DNA from 3 places in the Pseudomonas soli genome. Region 3 is predicted to be linked to each of the others. Evidence: riboswitches for the same ligand, from Rfam matches in the RefSeq annotation. Region 3 holds a riboswitch; each other region holds the start of a gene.
The links. A riboswitch is a leader RNA that binds a small molecule or an ion and turns the genes downstream of it on or off. The one in region 3 is predicted to bind cobalamin.
Positions count from the first base shown of each region.

Region 1 (5,526 bases), 750 kb from region 3:
AGCCGATAACAGGCAGCCAGGAAAGGATCAGCGCCAGCAAGGTCAGCGGCACCACCGCCAGGAACCAGGCCGTGACACCGTGGCTGCGCCAGCCCCGGCCACCGGCGTTGAAACGCTGCTCCAGACGCGCGGCAAGGTTGCCGAAACCGACCAGGGGATGGCGCCGCCGCGGCTCACCCAGCAGTGCGTCCAGGGCCACGCCGGCCACGGTCAGCAAGGCCACGCTCATGGACATTCCCCCCACTGGTTCTCGTACAGCATGTCACTCAACGGCCGTTGCTCGGCCCAGTCTTCCAGCACCAGCATCGGCGCCGGGTAGAATTCGGTCACCGGCCCCAGGCACAGCACCGCCATGGGCTTGGCGCCCGCGGGCATGCCCAGCAGCTCGGCCAAGGCCCGGGGCTCGAACAGCGACACCCAGCCCATGCCCAGCCCTTCGGCCCGCGCCGCCAGCCACAGGTTCTGGATGGCGCAGGCCAGCGAAGCCAGGTCCATCTCCGGCAGGGTGCGACGGCCGAAGACATGCGCCTCGCGCTTGTCCATCAGCGCTGCCACCAGCACCTCGGCGCAGTCGTTGATGCCTTCGACCTTGAGCTTCATGAACTCATCGGAGCGTTCGCCCAGGGCTTCGGCGGTGCGCACCCGCTCTTCCTCCACCAAAGCCTGGATACGTTCGCGCAAACCGCGCTGGCTGATACGAATGAAGCGCCAGGGCTGCATCAGGCCCACGCTGGGGGCTTGGTGAGCCGCGGCCAGCAGACGCCCGAGCAACTCGGGCGCCACCTCGCCGCCGGCGAAATGGCGCATGTCGCGGCGCTCACCGATGGCCCGGTAGATAGCCGCGCGTTCAACGGCGCTGTACGCGTGTTCGCTCATGGTCGCAACAGCGCCGCCGCCGCGTCGGGGTTGGACGGAAAATAGAAGTGCACGTAGGAAGCGGTCAGCCGGCCCAGGCGGAAGACCGCCTCGTTGCCGCGGCCGCCGTTGGGGCTCAGGCCCCGGGCTATCGGTTGCAGCTCGGTGCTGGTCAGCGAATGGTGATAGGTGTGGCCGCGCAGGGTGCCTTCGGGCAACTCGACGGCCTGCAGGGCCAGGGCCGCCAGGCGCTTCTGCATGGTCGCCTCGCCCGGCAGCAGGCCTGCCAACGGCGCACGCACACCGGCCACATCGGTCAGTGCGTCGAGCAGGTAGAGCATGCCGCCACATTCGGCCAGCAACGGCTTGCCCTCGGCGTGGTGGCCTCGGATCGCCTCCAGCATCGGTGAGTTGGCGGCCAGGGCCTGATGGTGCAGCTCCGGGTAGCCGCCTGGCAGGTACAGGCTGTCTACATCAGGCAACTCACGATCATGCAACGGCGAGAAGAATTCGAGCTGCGCGCCGAGGCTGCGCAGCAGATCCAGGTTGGCCCCATAGGTGAAGGCGAAGGCTTCGTCGTGGGCCACCCCGATGCGCACCCCGGCAAGCGGCGTGGTCACGCCCAGCAGCTCAGGTCGGGCAAAACCGACCGGTGGCGGCAATGCGGCATCGCAGCTGGCACCCAGCGCTTCGGCGGCGGCATCCAGGCGCGCATCCAGGTCGTTCAGTTCACTGGCCTGGACCAGGCCGAGGTGGCGGCTGGGCAGCTCGATGCCACGCTCGCGGGACAACCCGCCGTACCAGCGCAGGCCTTCGGTGAGGCTGCCTTCGAGCAACTGCGCATGGCGCAGGCTGCCAACCCGGTTGGCCAGCACCCCGGCGAACGGCAGGTCGGGCTGGTAACGTGCCAGGCCCAGGGCCAGGGCGCCGAAGGTCTGGGCCATGGCCGTGCCATCGATCACCGCCAGCACCGGTACGCCAAAATGGCGGGCCAGGTCGGCGCTCGACGGCGTGCCGTCGAACAGCCCCATCACGCCTTCGATCAGGATCAGGTCGGCTTCCCCCGCCGCTTCCCACAGCAGGCGACGACTCTCCTCGGCACCGATCATCCACAGGTCCAGCTGGTAGACCGGCGCGCCACTGGCACGCTCGAGGATCATCGGGTCGAGAAAGTCAGGCCCGCACTTGAACACCCGCACCTTGCGCCCGAGGTTGCGGTGCAGGCGGGCCAGGGCGGCGGTGACCGTGGTCTTGCCTTGGCCCGAGGCCGGGGCCGCGATCAGTACGGCGGGGCATTGGCGCGAGTCACTCACAGCTCGACGCCCTTTTGTGCGCGGATACCGGCCTGGAAGGCGTGCTTGAGCATGCCCATCTCGGTGACGGTATCGGCCAGTTCGATCATTTCGGGCTTGGCCGCACGGCCGGTGACGATCACATGCTGCATCGGTGGGCGGGCCTGGATGTCCGACAGCACCTGGTCGAGGTCGAGGTAGCCATGCTTGAGGGCGATGTTCAGCTCATCGAGCACCACGAACTGGATCGACGGATCCTGCAGCAACTGGCGCGATACCGCCCAGGCCGCTTCGGCGGCCGCGATGTCGCGCTGGCGGTCCTGGGTCTCCCAAGTGAAGCCCTCGCCCATCACGTGATAGCGCACTTGCTCGGGGAAGCGGCGGAAGAACAGCTCTTCGCCGGTGCTGTTGCGGCCCTTGATGAACTGCACCACACCGCATTGCATGCCATGGCCCAGGGCGCGGGCGAGCATGCCGAAGGCCGAACTGCTCTTGCCCTTGCCATTGCCGGTCAGTACCAGCAGCAGGCCGCACTCGTTGGGGGAATTGGCGATGCGCTCGTCGATGATCGCCTTCTTGCGCAGCATGCGCGCCAGGTGACGTTCGTCGCGTTCGGTGGATTCGCTCATCAGGGGTCTCCGCAGGCTGTCGCCGGTTGGCGACAGGGAAAAGGCGGGCAGACGGAGAACGCGCAGGGGCCGTGGCCCCAGGCCACATCGCACCGCACATCACCCTCCGTGATGCCGTTGGCAGTGACAGGCCGGTCTCCGGGCTCGCGAGCGGGACATGCCCGGACGACGCGCCTTCCCGGATACCTTTACCCAGTGGCCATGCGCCGTCTTTTACTCACCTACCGTTGCGGGGGCAGCGCCGGACTCGCGCCTGCTGGCGCTCACCGGCTTCCCAGTTTCACCCTGCCGAACCGCAGTTCGCCGGGCACCTGAAACACGCCGCGAAGGTTAGAGGGTTGCACCGGGAGCGTCAATCGAACGAAGACCGTTCTGGCCTGGGTCAATGGCCGATCCGCCAGCTTGTGCCACACTCAAAGCGGTGATATCACTTAGCCACCATTTCGGCTGGCCTCAATCACAATGACAAGGAGCGCAGCATGCAAGGCCTGATCATCAATAACCCGCGCCTGGAATTCCTGCGCCCGGCCCTGGAACGCTGGGTCGACTGCATCGACCGCTTCAACCAGTTCCAGGGCGACAACGAAGCCCCCTATTGGCATGGCGCCGCCGCCAACACCGGACTGCTCGCAGCGGCCGCCTGGCAGGCCGAGCTGACGGCGCTGCAGCAGTACACGAGCAAGAAACAGCGTGACGAAGGCGAGCGTGAGGCCCGCGGCGACCTGAGTATCAACAGCGCCGAAGAGTCGATCCACCTGCACACCAGCCAACGTTGGCCGCGCATGGCCCGTCTCGACATGGGCCCGGCCTTGCAGGAAACCGCCAACCACGCCAAGACGATCGCCTACGCCAGCCAATTCAAGGCCGGGGCGCTGTTCGTCACTCCGTGGAAGGCCGGCCAGCATGCCAGCCCCGAGGAACTCCAGGACCTGGTAGATGACCTGCAGAAACACACCGCTTGCGCGATCGCCTGGTACTTCCCCTATGGCTACCGCAAACTGCACAACGAATTGGGCCAGTACTATCCCGGCGTGGCATTACTGCTCAAGCAAGCTTGATGCCCCTGGCACAGGCCAATGAACAACCAGACGCTGTCCGCGTCCTTATCTAGCGAACAGCAGTCAGGGATTCTGCGCCAGATGTTCAGGGGGTAGCACCCGTTTGGCCTGAAGATAGGCCTTGGCCCAGTAGCTGTTCGACAGGTAGTCCAGACGCACGGTGCCCCCCGTGGAGGGCGCATGGACGAAACGCCCCTCACCCACGTAGATCCCGGCATGGCTGACATGCGAGCCGCCATTGGTGGCAAAGAACACCAGATCGCCGGACTGCAGCGCATTGATATCCACGTTCGGCGCACGCATGACGATCATGTCGCGGGTGGTGCGTGGCAGGCTTATACCCGCGGCATCACGATATACGTAGCCGATCAGGCCACTGCAATCAAAACCAGAGTCTGGAGTGTTGCCGCCCCAGCGATAGGGAGTGCCCACCAGCCCGATGGCACGAAACAGCACATCATCCGCCGCGGGCGAAGACGGCGACGAATTGAACACCACCGGCGCTGTGGGCATTGTCGCCGGAGCGGGAGCACGACTGGAACAGGCCGCGAGCAGGGCCACGAGGGAGAGGAATGCGAAGCGCGCCAACATCGCCATGATGTAAACGTCCTGTCGGGAAGCCCTCGGCCATGACCGAAGGTAAAAAGAGTTGAGAATTTAGATTAGCTGCTTTCTGTAAATGCGCACGGCGGCGAGCTTTTCAGCTACGCCGCCGTGGCAGGGTACAGCATTTTGATATCAATTCAATTGCGCGAGATCGTGGTCGGCGCCATGGCGAGCGCGCGCTTGGCCTCGATGAAGGTCTTGCTCCAGTAGCGATCGCCAAGGCTGTCGATGCGCACGCCACCGCTGCGGCGGCTGCTGGAATGGATGAACTGGTTGTCACCCAGGTAGATGCCAGCGTGGCTGACGCGACCACGACCGTTGGTGCTGAAGAACAGCAGGTCGCCGGGCTTGAGTTTGTTGCGGGCGACTTTCGGTGCGTCGACGTTGATCATCTCGCGGGTCGAACGCGGCAGGTTCATGCCGGCCTCTTCGCGGAACAGGTAGCCGATGAAACCGCTGCAGTCGAAGCCGGACTTCTCGGAGGTGCCACCGAAGCGGTAGCGAGTACCGATCAGGGCCATGCCGCGTTCGAGAATGCTGTCGGCCAGTACGGGCAACTGGTACGGCTTGCTGTTACTGGAGAAGGCCTCGAGGTCATCTTCGCTGGCCAGCTCTTCCTCGGTGAATACGGAAGAGGCAGAGGCCTTGGCCTTGACCGATTGCTCGGTGGCCATGCGTTGATCCTGCGAAGGTGCGACCGGGCCGGTGGAGGCACAGCCGTAAAGAAGGGTGACAAGTGCAAGTGGCACGAGGGGTGCGAAGCGCTTCAGCATGGGCACGACCGTGTCTGTAGTCCTTTAGAAGGGGGAAACTATGCCTTCTATCGGACCCATTTGCAAATTTTATCGAAAAACATGTGACTTTTCTGATTCGACGCTCTGGCACCGTGTTTTCAGCGCTACCAGCCGAGGGTTTCCTTGAGGAACGGAATGGTCAGCTTGCGCTGGGCCTGCAAGGAGGCCTGATCGAGGCGCTCGAGCAGGTCGAACAGCGCGCTCATGCTGCGCGTACCACGGGTGAGGATGAAGTGGCCGACTTCGTCGGTCAGATGCAGGCCGCGGCGCGAGGCGCGCAGTTGCAGGGCGC
Region 1 covers NZ_CP128543.1:4,545,011-4,550,536, forward strand. The annotation lists gene cbiB (adenosylcobinamide-phosphate synthase CbiB) at 1-229, opposite strand, end outside; gene bluB (5,6-dimethylbenzimidazole synthase) at 226-876, opposite strand; gene LU688_RS20995 (cobyrinic acid a,c-diamide synthase CobB) at 873-2,168, opposite strand; gene cobO (cob(I)yrinic acid a,c-diamide adenosyltransferase) at 2,165-2,776, opposite strand; cobalamin riboswitch at 2,889-3,106, opposite strand; gene LU688_RS21005 (hypothetical protein) at 3,256-3,834, shown strand; gene LU688_RS21010 (C40 family peptidase) at 3,898-4,431, opposite strand; gene LU688_RS21015 (C40 family peptidase) at 4,578-5,213, opposite strand; gene hda (DnaA regulatory inactivator Hda) at 5,339-5,526, opposite strand, start outside.
Region 1: it holds a riboswitch for cobalamin, as region 3 does, so the genes downstream of both, cobO (cob(I)yrinic acid a,c-diamide adenosyltransferase) here and LU688_RS17590 (TonB-dependent receptor) in region 3, are expected to answer to the same signal.

Region 2 (5,526 bases), 380 kb from region 3:
GGCGCGATAGCAGACCACGTCGGACTCGCTGCGCTCGCTGCGCCAGGCCAGGTCCTTGAAGCTCACCGGCCGGGTGATGATGCGCCCGTCCAGCTCGGGCAAGGCGATGTGCATCGCCAGGTCGCGGGCGCCGAGGCCCTGCTCGCTCTGCTCCCAGCCGGGCTGGTTGTCCTGGGCGCAGATCGCCTGCAACACCGGCACGTCGCGACGCAGCGGTCGCAGATTGGGCTGTTCGGGGCTGGACAGGGCAAAGCCAGTGGTGTTGATCACCACCTCGCTCTGCACTTCATCGAGCCAGGTCTCGACCTGTTCCAGACAGGCGCGCTCCTTGAGGCTGGCCACGGCGATCGGTAACGGATTCAAGCCGCACGCCTGCAGGCGCTGACAGAACACATCGATGAACGCGGTGTTGGCCGCCTGCAGGTGGGAACGGTAGAACAACAGCGCAGCCACCGGGTGCTCCGGGTGCCATTCGGCGTACCAATCCTCGAGCCAGGCGCTAGCCTTGCCCGGGTGGTAGACCACCGTGCGCGGCAAAGGCTGCGGTTCGTCCCAGGGGTAGGCGCGCCCCAGCCACTGGCTGGCCAGGCAGTTGAACAGGTTCAGTGCATTGGCCTTGCCGCCCTGGCGCAAGTAATGCCAGAGGCGCTCGGCCTGTTCGCCGCGTACCGTGCCCAGCCCGGTAAGCTCCGGGTCGGGCCGGTCGTCGCCGGGGACCAGAATCAATTGCACGCCCTGCGCCGCCAACGCCACCAGTTGTTCGACACCGTAGCGCCAGTAACCGACGCCGCCATGCAGCGACACAAGGATCACCTTGGCATGGCGCAGCACCTGGTCGACATACAGGTCGACCGAGGCGTGGTTCTGCACCTGCATCGGGTTAGCCAGGCGCACGCTGGGGAAATCCGCCGGCAACTGCTCGGCGGTTTCGGCGAGCAGCGCCAGGTGCGAATCACCGCTGCAGAGGATCACCAGTTCGGCAGGGGTCTGGCCGAGGTCGGCGATGCTGTCGTCCGGCACAAAACCGCCCGGCTGGGTCCGCAGCAGGTGCATGGGTCAGGCGCCCAGGGCCTGGCGCAGACGCGCTTGCAGGCGTGCAGCATCCAGGTCCTGGCCGATCAGCACCAGGCGGGTGATCCGTGCTTCCTCGCTGCGCCAGGCGCGGTCGAAATGCTTGTCGAAACGGGTGCCCACGCCCTGGATCAGCAGACGCATCGGCTTGCCGGGAATGGCGGCGAAGCCCTTGGCGCGCAAGATGCCGAACTCGGTGACCAGTTGTGTCAAGGCGTCGAGCAACAGGCTTTCGTCAGCCTCGGGCAAGTCGATGGAGATAGAGTCGAAGGCGTCGTGGTCATGGTCGTCGTGATCGTCGCCGTCGTGGTGGCTGTCGTGGTGGGTGCGGCGGCCGTCGATATGTACCTCGGACTCGGCGCCCACGCCCAGCAACACTTCCAGCGGCAGGCGACCACTGCTTGCCTCGATCACCTTGACCGCCGGCGGCAGTTCCTCGGCCACTTCGGCACGGACCTTGGCCAGGCCGTCGGCATCGATCAGGTCGGCCTTGTTCAACACCACCAGGTCGGCGCTGGCCAGCTGATCGGCGAACAGTTCATGCAGCGGCGATTCGTGGTCCAGGTTAGGGTCGAGCTTTCGTTGGGCGTCGACCTGGTCTGGATAGGCGGCGAAAGTACCGGCCGCCACGGCCGGGCTGTCGACCACAGTGATCACCGCATCGACCGTGCAGGCGTTGCGGATCTCTGGCCACTGGAAGGCCTGCACCAAGGGTTTGGGCAGGGCCAGGCCGCTGGTTTCGATAAGGATATGGTCGAGGTCGCCGCGGCGCGCTACCAGCTCGCGCATCACCGGGAAGAACTCTTCCTGCACGGTGCAGCACAGGCAGCCGTTGGCCAGCTCGTAGACACGGCCGTTGGCTTCTTCCTCTGAGCAACCGATGCTGCACTGCTTCAGGATCTCGCCATCGATACCCAGTTCGCCGAACTCGTTGACGATCACCGCGATCCGGCGGCCCTGGGCGTTGTCGAGCATATGGCGCAGCAAGGTGGTCTTGCCCGAGCCGAGGAAGCCGGTGACGATGGTGACGGGAAGCTTGGCCAGTGTTTTCATGTCGCAATGCCCTTGGCAGCAGTGGCGCGGGCATGCAGGACGACAGCCCCGGGTCGAGTCGCCCTGGCTGGTTCGCCACCGGATCACCCCGCCCGGTTGAAAGTCGAAAACGTTGCGAGGCAGGTCTCCTGGCTTGCACCGCCGGCCTTCTCAGCCAGTGGGATGGCGCCTTCCCGCGCGTGCGCAGTGGCTATGCCGATCCTTCATCAGTGCCTACAGTTGCGGGGGCAGCCGCGGCTTGTACCGCGTTCCCGTCTTAGCCCGGGCCAACGCCCGGGAACCTCGAACCGGCAAGGCTACGCAGTGCCTGCCTGACGGTCAACCGCCACAGCGATTGACGCAGGCCCGGCCCCGTGATTTGCTAACGCATTGCGTTCAGGTGCCCCCAACGGGGGTGAAACGGGAAACCGGTGCGTCGCGCGCCCTTTGAAGAGGGACGACAAGGCCGGTGCTGCCCCCGCAACGGTAAGCGAGAGAAGCATCCAGACCACTGTGCCCCCGCATGGCATGGGAAGGTGATGCTTGACCAATGGAGCCCCACTCCACCTCGCCAGCCCGGAGACCGGCCTGACATGCTTGCAGAACACCCCGCGGTGGGCGGGCGCTGTCGTATCACCTGGGCCAACCGTGCCTGGGGGCGTCGCGCCTGCCCGTTGCCACAACAAAAGCAGCAGAGGACGCGTCATGCCCATCACCCACGCCAAATCCAGTATCGCCACCCCCATCAGCCTCAGCCAGCGCCTGATCGTCGCGGTCGGCGCCACCCTGCTGGGCCTGTGCCTGGTGTACTTCGCCGGTTTCTCGCACATCGAGGCGGTGCACAACGCCGCCCACGACACCCGCCACAGCGCTGCCTTCCCTTGCCACTGAGTACGCCCGCATGATCACGCGCATCGCCCGTACCGCGGGTTTCAGCGGCCTGCTCGCCGCCCTGCTGCTGACCCTGCTGCAAAGCTTCTGGGTCGCCCCGCTGATTCTCCAGGCGGAAACCTATGAAACCGCCGCCCCCGCCGTCGAACACCATGAGCACGGCGAGGCGGCAGCACCTCATGAGCACAGCGCCGAGGCCTGGGCGCCCGAAGATGGCTGGCAGCGGGTCCTGTCCACTACCGGTGGCAACCTGGTGGTAGCCGTCGGCTTCGCTCTGATTCTCGCCGCCCTGTACAGCCTGCGCACCCCAGGCCGAGTGGCCACCGGTGCGCTGTGGGGCCTGGCGGGCTTCGCCGTGTTCTGCCTGGCGCCGACCCTGGGTCTGCCACCGGAACTTCCGGGGACAGCCGCCGCCGACCTCGGCCAGCGCCAGACTTGGTGGATCGGCACCGCCGCCGCCACCGCCGCGGGCCTGGCGCTGCTGGTCTTCGCCCACCATTGGCTGTTCAAGGTGCTGGGTGTCGCCCTGCTGGTAGTCCCTCACCTGATCGGCGCGCCGCAACCAGCGGTTCATGAAAGCTTGGCCCCCGAAGCGCTGGAAACCCAGTTCAAGATCGCATCCTGGCTGACCAACGCCGCGTTCTGGCTGGCCCTGGGCCTGCTCAGCGCCTGGTTGTTCCGCCGCTCCAGTCAGGCCTGATGCGCGACCTCGCTCGCCCGCCGGCGTTATATGCCGGCTTTGGCTGCCGGCGTGGCTGCCCGGTCGAAACACTCGCCGTGCTGCTGCGCCAGACGCTGACCAGCCACGCCCTGCCTCTGTCGGCCCTCAAGGCCATTGCCAGCATCGAACCCAAGGCGCGCGAACCTGGCCTGCTGGCGCTGGCCGAACGGCTCGGCCTGCCGTTCATCTGCTTCGACAGCAGCCACCTGGCAACCTTCGAACCGCTGCTCAGCCAGCGCTCGACAATAGCGTACGCGCAGACCGGCTGCTGGGGCGTGGCCGAAAGCGCGGCGCTGGCCCTGGCCGGGCGCAGCGGCACCGAGCCGCGCCTGCGCGTACCAAGGCAGGGGTTACGAGGCGCTACCCTGGCCCTGGCCATCGGCGGATAATCCGCTCCTTTTACCTGCAAGGACCCCCCATGACGGTCTATTTCATCGGCGCCGGCCCCGGCGATCCCGAGCTGATCACGGTCAAGGGCCAACGCCTGATCCGCCAATGCCCCGTGCTCATCTACGCGGGCTCCCTGGTACCTGCTGCGGTGCTCGAGGGGCACCAGGCGCACACCGTGCTCAACAGCGCCGAGCTACACCTGGAGCAGATCATCGAGGCCATGCGCCAGGCACATGCCAACGGGGAGGATGTAGCCCGCGTGCATAGCGGCGACCCCAGCCTGTATGGAGCCATCGGCGAACAGATCCGCCACCTGCGTGAGCTGGGCATCGACTACCAGATCGTCCCCGGCGTCACCGCCACCGCCGCAAGCGCCGCGCTGCTGGGCTGTGAGCTGACATTGCCAGGCGTAGCGCAGACGGTGATCCTCACCCGCTACGGCGACAGCTCGCCGATGCCGGCCGGTGAACAGCTGGCCGATCTGGCCCGCCATGGCAGCACCCTGGCCATTCACCTGGGCGTACGTCATCTGGAGCGGATCGTCGAACAGTTGCTGCCGCATTACGGTACCGACTGTCCCATCGCCGTGGTCCATCGCGCCACCTGGCCAGATCAGGACTGGGTCAAGGGCACCCTGGCGGACATCACCGAACGCGTGGCCGCCAAGGGCTTCCGACGCACCGCGCTGATCCTCGTCGGGCATGTCCTGGGCGACGCCCCCTTCGCCGAATCCGCCCTGTATCGCGCCGGCCACGCCCACCTCTATCGGCCCGGCCCGTGAAGCGATTGCCGAGCGGGCAGCGGCGGCGCACACTGGGCTTTCCAACTGGATGGAAGCCCTGAACATGCTCGACCTGCGCCCCAACTGCGAATGCTGCGACACCGACCTGCCACCTGAAAGCCCGGATGCGCTGATCTGCTCGTTCGAGTGCACCTTCTGCCGTGCCTGCAACGCGCAGCACTTCCATGATCGCTGCCCAAATTGCGGCGGCCAACTGGTGACGCGCCCAACCCGCGTGGGCAAGGTACTGGGCAACAATCCCGCCTCCGCACTCCGTGTACTCAAGCCCCACGCACCCTGCGCCTGAAGCCCCTGTGCTCGAACCTTGTTTGTAGGAATTTTCCACATCTTGGCGCGGGTTTTTCAACACCCCTATACTCGCCTATTACCAAGGGTGCTGAATATCCGTAAGGTGCGCGCTGCCCAGCAAGTCCGCGGCCCGGAACCTTGAAGACAAGGCTGGAAGCGGGATGCACTTTGACAGGAGCTACCTGAATGACATCCGTGCTGTTGGTCGATGACCACCACATCGTGCGGCTCGCCGTACGCATACTGCTTGAACGCGAACGCTTCACCGTCGTGGGCGAAACCGGCAAAGGCAAAGAGGCCGCACGCCTGGCCGAGCAAACCAAGGCAGACG
Region 2 covers NZ_CP128543.1:3,421,923-3,427,448, forward strand. The annotation lists gene cobN (cobaltochelatase subunit CobN) at 1-1,053, opposite strand, end outside; gene cobW (cobalamin biosynthesis protein CobW) at 1,057-2,124, opposite strand; cobalamin riboswitch at 2,226-2,424, opposite strand; cobalamin riboswitch at 2,486-2,709, shown strand; gene LU688_RS15775 (CbtB domain-containing protein) at 2,809-2,994, shown strand; gene LU688_RS15780 (CbtA family protein) at 3,005-3,694, shown strand; gene LU688_RS15785 (cobalamin biosynthesis protein) at 3,694-4,104, shown strand; gene cobM (precorrin-4 C(11)-methyltransferase) at 4,134-4,886, shown strand; gene LU688_RS15795 (DUF1272 domain-containing protein) at 4,951-5,193, shown strand; gene LU688_RS15800 (response regulator transcription factor) at 5,382-5,526, shown strand, end outside.
Region 2: it holds a riboswitch for cobalamin, as region 3 does, so the genes downstream of both, cobW (cobalamin biosynthesis protein CobW) here and LU688_RS17590 (TonB-dependent receptor) in region 3, are expected to answer to the same signal.

Region 3 (5,526 bases):
GGGCCAGCGCCAGGTCGATGCCGGCGCTGACGCCGGCCGAAGTCCATACCTGATCCTGCTGCACGAAGATCGATTCGGCATCCACCTCGATGGCCGGAAAGCGTCGGTGCAGGGCATCGCACATCGCCCAGTGGGTGGCGGCCCTGCGGCCATCGAGCAGGCCGGCGGCGGCCAGCAGGAAGGTGCCGCTGCATACCGAAGCGGTACGTCGGGCGCGTTGGGCGGCCTGGGCCAGCCAGGCGACCAGCTCGGCGTGATCGGGGAGGGTGCGGACGATCTCCGGGGCTCCGGGCACGACCAGCGTGTCGAAGGGCTCGTGCAGCCAGGGCGCCAGTGGCTCGGTGGCGACGGCCAGGCCCTCGGCGGTGGCCACCAGGCCCCCTTCGAGGCTGGCGGTGACCACCCGGTAGCCGGGCAGGCCGCGCGCGGCGCGGGCCTTGGTCGCGGCCCAGAACACCGTCTGCGCGCCGGTGAGGTCGAGCAGGCCCATCTGCGGGTAGGCGAGGAACAGCAAGGTGCGCGGCTGGTCAAGCGCGTGCACGGGCGCTGCGGGAATCTGCGGGATGTCGGTCATGGCGCGCTGCTTGTGGACGGGGCGTAGGCCCTAGTCGAGCAGGTGGCGCGATGATGTTCAAGCACGACGCGATGGCCGTCAGGCCTGGCTCTTGTGGGAGCGGGCTTGCCCCGCGATTGCAGCATCAGCCGCATCGCGGGGCCAGCCCGTTCCGACGCTGTTACCTGGCCGACCTAGAAGCTGTAGTCCACCGTGGCGAAATACGAGCGCGGCGCGCCCAGCAGCCACTGTTCGCCGCTGTAGCTCGACTGGGCGTACTCGCGATCGAACAGGTTGTTCACCTGCAGACCCAGGCGCACGTCGGGCAGCACCTGCCAGCCGATATTGGCATCGACCACGGTGTAGCCCGGCACGCGTTGGTCATTGGCGGCGCTGGTATAGCGGGCGTCCACGTAGCGCAGGCCGATGCCGGTGTCGACGCTTTGCCCGAAGGCTTTGCTCAGCCACAGGTTGGCGGTACGCCGTGGGACGTCCTGCGGGTGGTTGCCAGACCGGTCGTAGGAAACGCCTCGGCTGAGTTGAGTGAAATCATCGTACTTGGCGCGCACCAAGGCGGCGTTGCCCGACAGTTGCCATTGATTGCCCAGAGCTAGCTCCAGGCTTGCCTCCAGGCCATCGGAGGTCTGTTGGCCTGCCTGCTGGCTGCGTTTAGAGACCACGTCGTACACCGGCAGCTTCTTCTTGACGATGTGGTAGGCCGCCAACGTCCATTCGCCGCGTCCGTCCCAGAACCGTTGCTTGAGGCCGAATTCGGTCTGCTTGGCTTCGGTCAGTTCAAGGCGTTGCTCCGGGCGCAGGGTCAGCAGGTCACCGACACCATCCTCGCTGGTGGAGTACTGGCCGTACACCGACAGGTCGTCAGTCAGCGCGTACACCAGGCCGGCGCGCCAGTTGCCGCCACGCAGGCTCTGGTCTTCGCGAGTGTCCTTCACCAGGTCGTTGCGGTCGATGTGGTTCTGGTCGCGGCGTATGCCGATGACCAGCGACAGGCGCTCGGTCAGTTGCGTGCGGTTTTCGGCGAACAGCGAGAAGGTGCTGGTTTTCGACAGCGTCTGCGGGCGCGTCGGATCGGCACTGTGGAACCCGCCGGGCGCCGGCCGCCAAGGGTCGAGCGGGTCGGTGTAGCCATCTTCGTAGGGCGAGTTGCTGTCGATGTTGAAGCGGATCTTGTTGTACTCGGCGCCCACCACGGTCCTGCTGGCCAGGCCGAACAGCGAGTGATCAAAGGTGAAGCTCTGGCGGTCGCCGATCTGCTCCTGGTTGTGCTTGATCTCCAGGAAACTGCCGCGCTGGATCACACCGGCATCCCAGGCGTATTCCTCGGCATTGCGCCAGTGGCGACGGCTCTTGATGTAGTACAGCTGGTTGCTGGCGCTGATGCTGTCGCTGATGGTCCAGTCGCTGGTCAGCCGTGTCCACTCATCGTGGTAGCGCTGCTGGTCATTGCTGACGTTGTAGTTCTTGTTGCGCACGCTGCTGCGCAGATGGCCGTCGATCAGCGGCGTGCCGTAGTAGTTGGCAGGTTGTGCGTCGCCGCGATCGTGGGACAGGGTGAAACTCAGGTCGTCACTGGCATCGAAGCGCAGCGCGCCGGAAAACGCCAGGCTGCGCGAAGCGGTGCGGTCGACCCAGCCGTTGCCCGCCTGCTGGTTCAGGGTGGCGCGGTAGCTCAGGCGCTCGCTCAGGCTGCCGCCGCTGTCCAGCCCCAGTTGCTGGCGGTCCCAGGAGCCATAGCCCAGGCGCAGGTGGTTGCGGATATCACTGCTGAAGGGCTTTTTTGGAATCACGTTGACCGTTGCCCCGGTGGCGCCTTCGCCATACAGCACCGAGGCAGGCCCACGGATCACATCGATACGCTCGACCATCCAGGGATCGACCGGTTAGGTGAGGGTGCCGGCGCCGGCGTACAGGCGCGACCCGTCGAACAGGGTCATCACCGAACTCTGGCCCGTGAAGCCGCGCGCCGACAAGCCGGTGCCGCCATCGCCAGGGGTACCGATGAAAGTGATGCCCGGCGAGCGGGTCACGGCATCCTGCACCGTGGTGTTGTTGCGCTGCTGGATTTGCGCGGCGGTGATGCTGCTAGTGCTCGCCGGGGTTTCCAGGGCACTGAGGTTCAGGCGTGAACCGGCCTGGGTGGGGGTGGCCAGGTCGACGGTCTGCGGGTCGCGGCTGTCGGTGATCGCCGTGGAGGGCAGGGTGAGCGCAGGGCTGGGCTGCTCGTCGGCCAGCGCCGGCAGGGACACGGCCAGGCAGGCCGCCAGGGTGTGAAGCTTGTTGATACGGGACATGTCGTTCCACTGCTGCAGGAAAGAATGGATCCCGGTGGAAAACACGCAACGGCGAAGCGCGCGCAGGCGCGCACGCGAATACCGGCCTGCGCCCGCCCACCGCGGGTTGCCAAGTGAAGCCTCAGGCCGGTCTCCGGGCTTGCGAGGGTCGTGAAGCCTTCACCTTCCCATGCGTGTGCACAGTGGTCTGTCGAAGGGTTCGCTCGCTTACCGTTGCGGGGGCAGCGCCGGACTTGTCGTGGTATCGACTCACCGGCTTCCCGTTTCACCCTGCGCGCGGCGGCGCAGGGCACCTGAAACTGGCGCGCATCTGACCACTGAACGAGCAGGGAGTCAATCGTCTGGAGGGGCGGGCTGAGTGAGGTTGAATGGCGGTTCAGAGCGGTTGCCGTCAGGTAGGCGTTGTCTGCGGGCAGGCCGCGTGGATTGGCGCAGGTCGCGCAGGGAGCTACCATCGGCAGCCAGCCTCCTTATCCAACACCAACAAGCCAAGGACGCGTATGACCGAGCAAGCCCTGTCCCTGCAACAACTCGCCGCCCCCGAAGGCATCTGCTACGGCTGCGGCTGTTCCCACCCCAGCGGCCTGCATGTGCAGAGCCACTGGGACGCCGACGGCATCCACCTGTCGTGCCGACATACCCCCGATCCGACCTTCACCGGCTGGCCCGGCCTGGTTTATGGTGGCCTGCTGGCCATGCTGGTCGACTGCCATTCCAACTGGACCGCCATGGCCTGTCACTACCGTGCCGAAGGCCGCGAACCGGGCAGCCTGCCGCGTATCGACTGCGTCACTGGCCAGCTTGGCCTCACCTACCTCAAGCCCACGCCCATGGGCGTCGAGCTGCTGCTCAAGGCCCGGGTCGAGGGTGAGCTGGGGCGCAAGACCCGGGTGATCTGCGAGGTCTGGGCCGGGGATGTACTGACGGTCACCGCCGATTCGGTGTTCGTGCGGGTCGATACCGAGAAGCTCAAGCGCCAGGCGCATGGCGACGCCTGAACTTGCACCGATGGGGTGGGGCTGGCATTGTCGAACGTGACCCGGCTGCCCGACAGGATGTTGCCATGCCCTACCAGATTCGCCCGGCCCGTGACGAAGACTGCGTGGCCCTGAGCCTCGTCGGTCAAGCGACCTTCGCCCTGGCCAGCCCGCCCGATAGTGCGGTCAGCGCCCAGCAGCAATACATCGCCCATCACCTCCAGCCTGAGCATTTCCAGGCGCACCTGGAGCACCCGCACAAGCGGTTGCTGGTGGTCGAGCGGGGTGGCCAGGTGCTGGGCTACAGCATGCTCGACCTGGCGCCCGGCAAGCTGGGTATTGCCGAAGCCGATCAACTGGCGGAAATCTCCCGCTGCTATGTACTACCCTGCGCCCATGGCAGCGGCGCCGGGCAATTGTTGCTCGCCACCACCCTGGCCCAGGTCGATGGCCAGGCGCGCCTGACAGTCAATGAGCTGAACGCCCGGGCGATCCGTTTCTATCAGCGCAACGGCTTCCGCAAGGTGGGCGAGGCTATCTTCCCTTGCGGCGACGAGCGGCACCACGACTGGGTGATGGTCAGGATGGCCGGAGATCATCTAGATTGAACGCCCCCAACGCGAAGGCACCCCCATGACCGAACTTTCCGCATTTCCCATCACCGGCAAATGGCCGGCGCGACACCCCGAGCGTCTGCAACTGTACTCGCTGGCCACGCCCAACGGGGTCAAGGTCTCGATCATGCTCGAGGAAATCGGCCTGCCCTATGAGGTGCACAAGGTCAGCTTCGAAGCCGAGGACCAGTTGAGCCCCGCGTTCATCTCCCTGAGCGCCAACAACAAGATCCCGGCGATCCTCGACCCCAACGGGCCGGGGGGCCAACCGTTGCCATTGTTCGAATCGGGGGCGATCCTGCAGTACCTGGCCGAGAAGAGCGGCCAGTTGCTGAGCCTGGACCCGGCCCAGCGCTACCAGACCCTGCAGTGGCTGATGTTCCAGATGGGCGGCATCGGGCCGATGTTCGGCCAGGTGGGGTTCTTCCATTTCTTCGCGGGCAAGGAGTACGAGGACAAGCGTCCGCGGGACCGCTACGTCAATGAGTCCAAACGCTTGCTGGCGGTGCTCGACCGCCACCTGCAAGGGCGGGAGTGGATGGTCGATGCATACAGCATCGCCGATATCGCCATCTTCCCCTGGGTGCGTAACCTGGTGGAGCGCTACAACGCGCGGGAGCTGGTGGAATTCGACACGTTCAAGGAAGTGCAGCGGGTGCTGGCGCGGTTCCTCGAGCGCCCGGCCGTGCAGCGTGGCCTGAAGATCCCGGCATGACCTCGTCGGGGGCTGCGCGGCAGCCCCCGTCGCACATCCTCAGAGGACCTGGTTCAACAGCCAGTACAAGCAACCCGCCAGCAGCATCGCCGCCGGCAATGTCAGCACCCAGGCCATCAGCAGGTTGACCAGCGTCTTGCGTTGAATCCCCGAGCCGTTGGCCACCATGGTCCCGGCCACCCCCGAACTCAGCACGTGGGTGGTCGATACCGGCAGGCCGAACATATCCGCCGCGCCGATGGTGCACATCGCCACCACCTCGGCCGAAGCGCCCTGGGCATAGCTCAGGTGGGTCTTGCCGATCTTCTCGCCCACCGTCACCACGATGCGCCGCCAGCCGACCATGGTGCCCAGG
Region 3 covers NZ_CP128543.1:3,799,075-3,804,600, reverse strand. The annotation lists gene LU688_RS17595 (GlxA family transcriptional regulator) at 1-574, opposite strand, end outside; partial or broken gene LU688_RS17590 (TonB-dependent receptor) at 748-2,865, opposite strand; cobalamin riboswitch at 2,973-3,177, opposite strand; gene LU688_RS17585 (PaaI family thioesterase) at 3,366-3,863, shown strand; gene LU688_RS17580 (GNAT family N-acetyltransferase) at 3,929-4,450, shown strand; gene LU688_RS17575 (glutathione S-transferase N-terminal domain-containing protein) at 4,476-5,171, shown strand; gene LU688_RS17570 (inorganic phosphate transporter) at 5,211-5,526, opposite strand, start outside.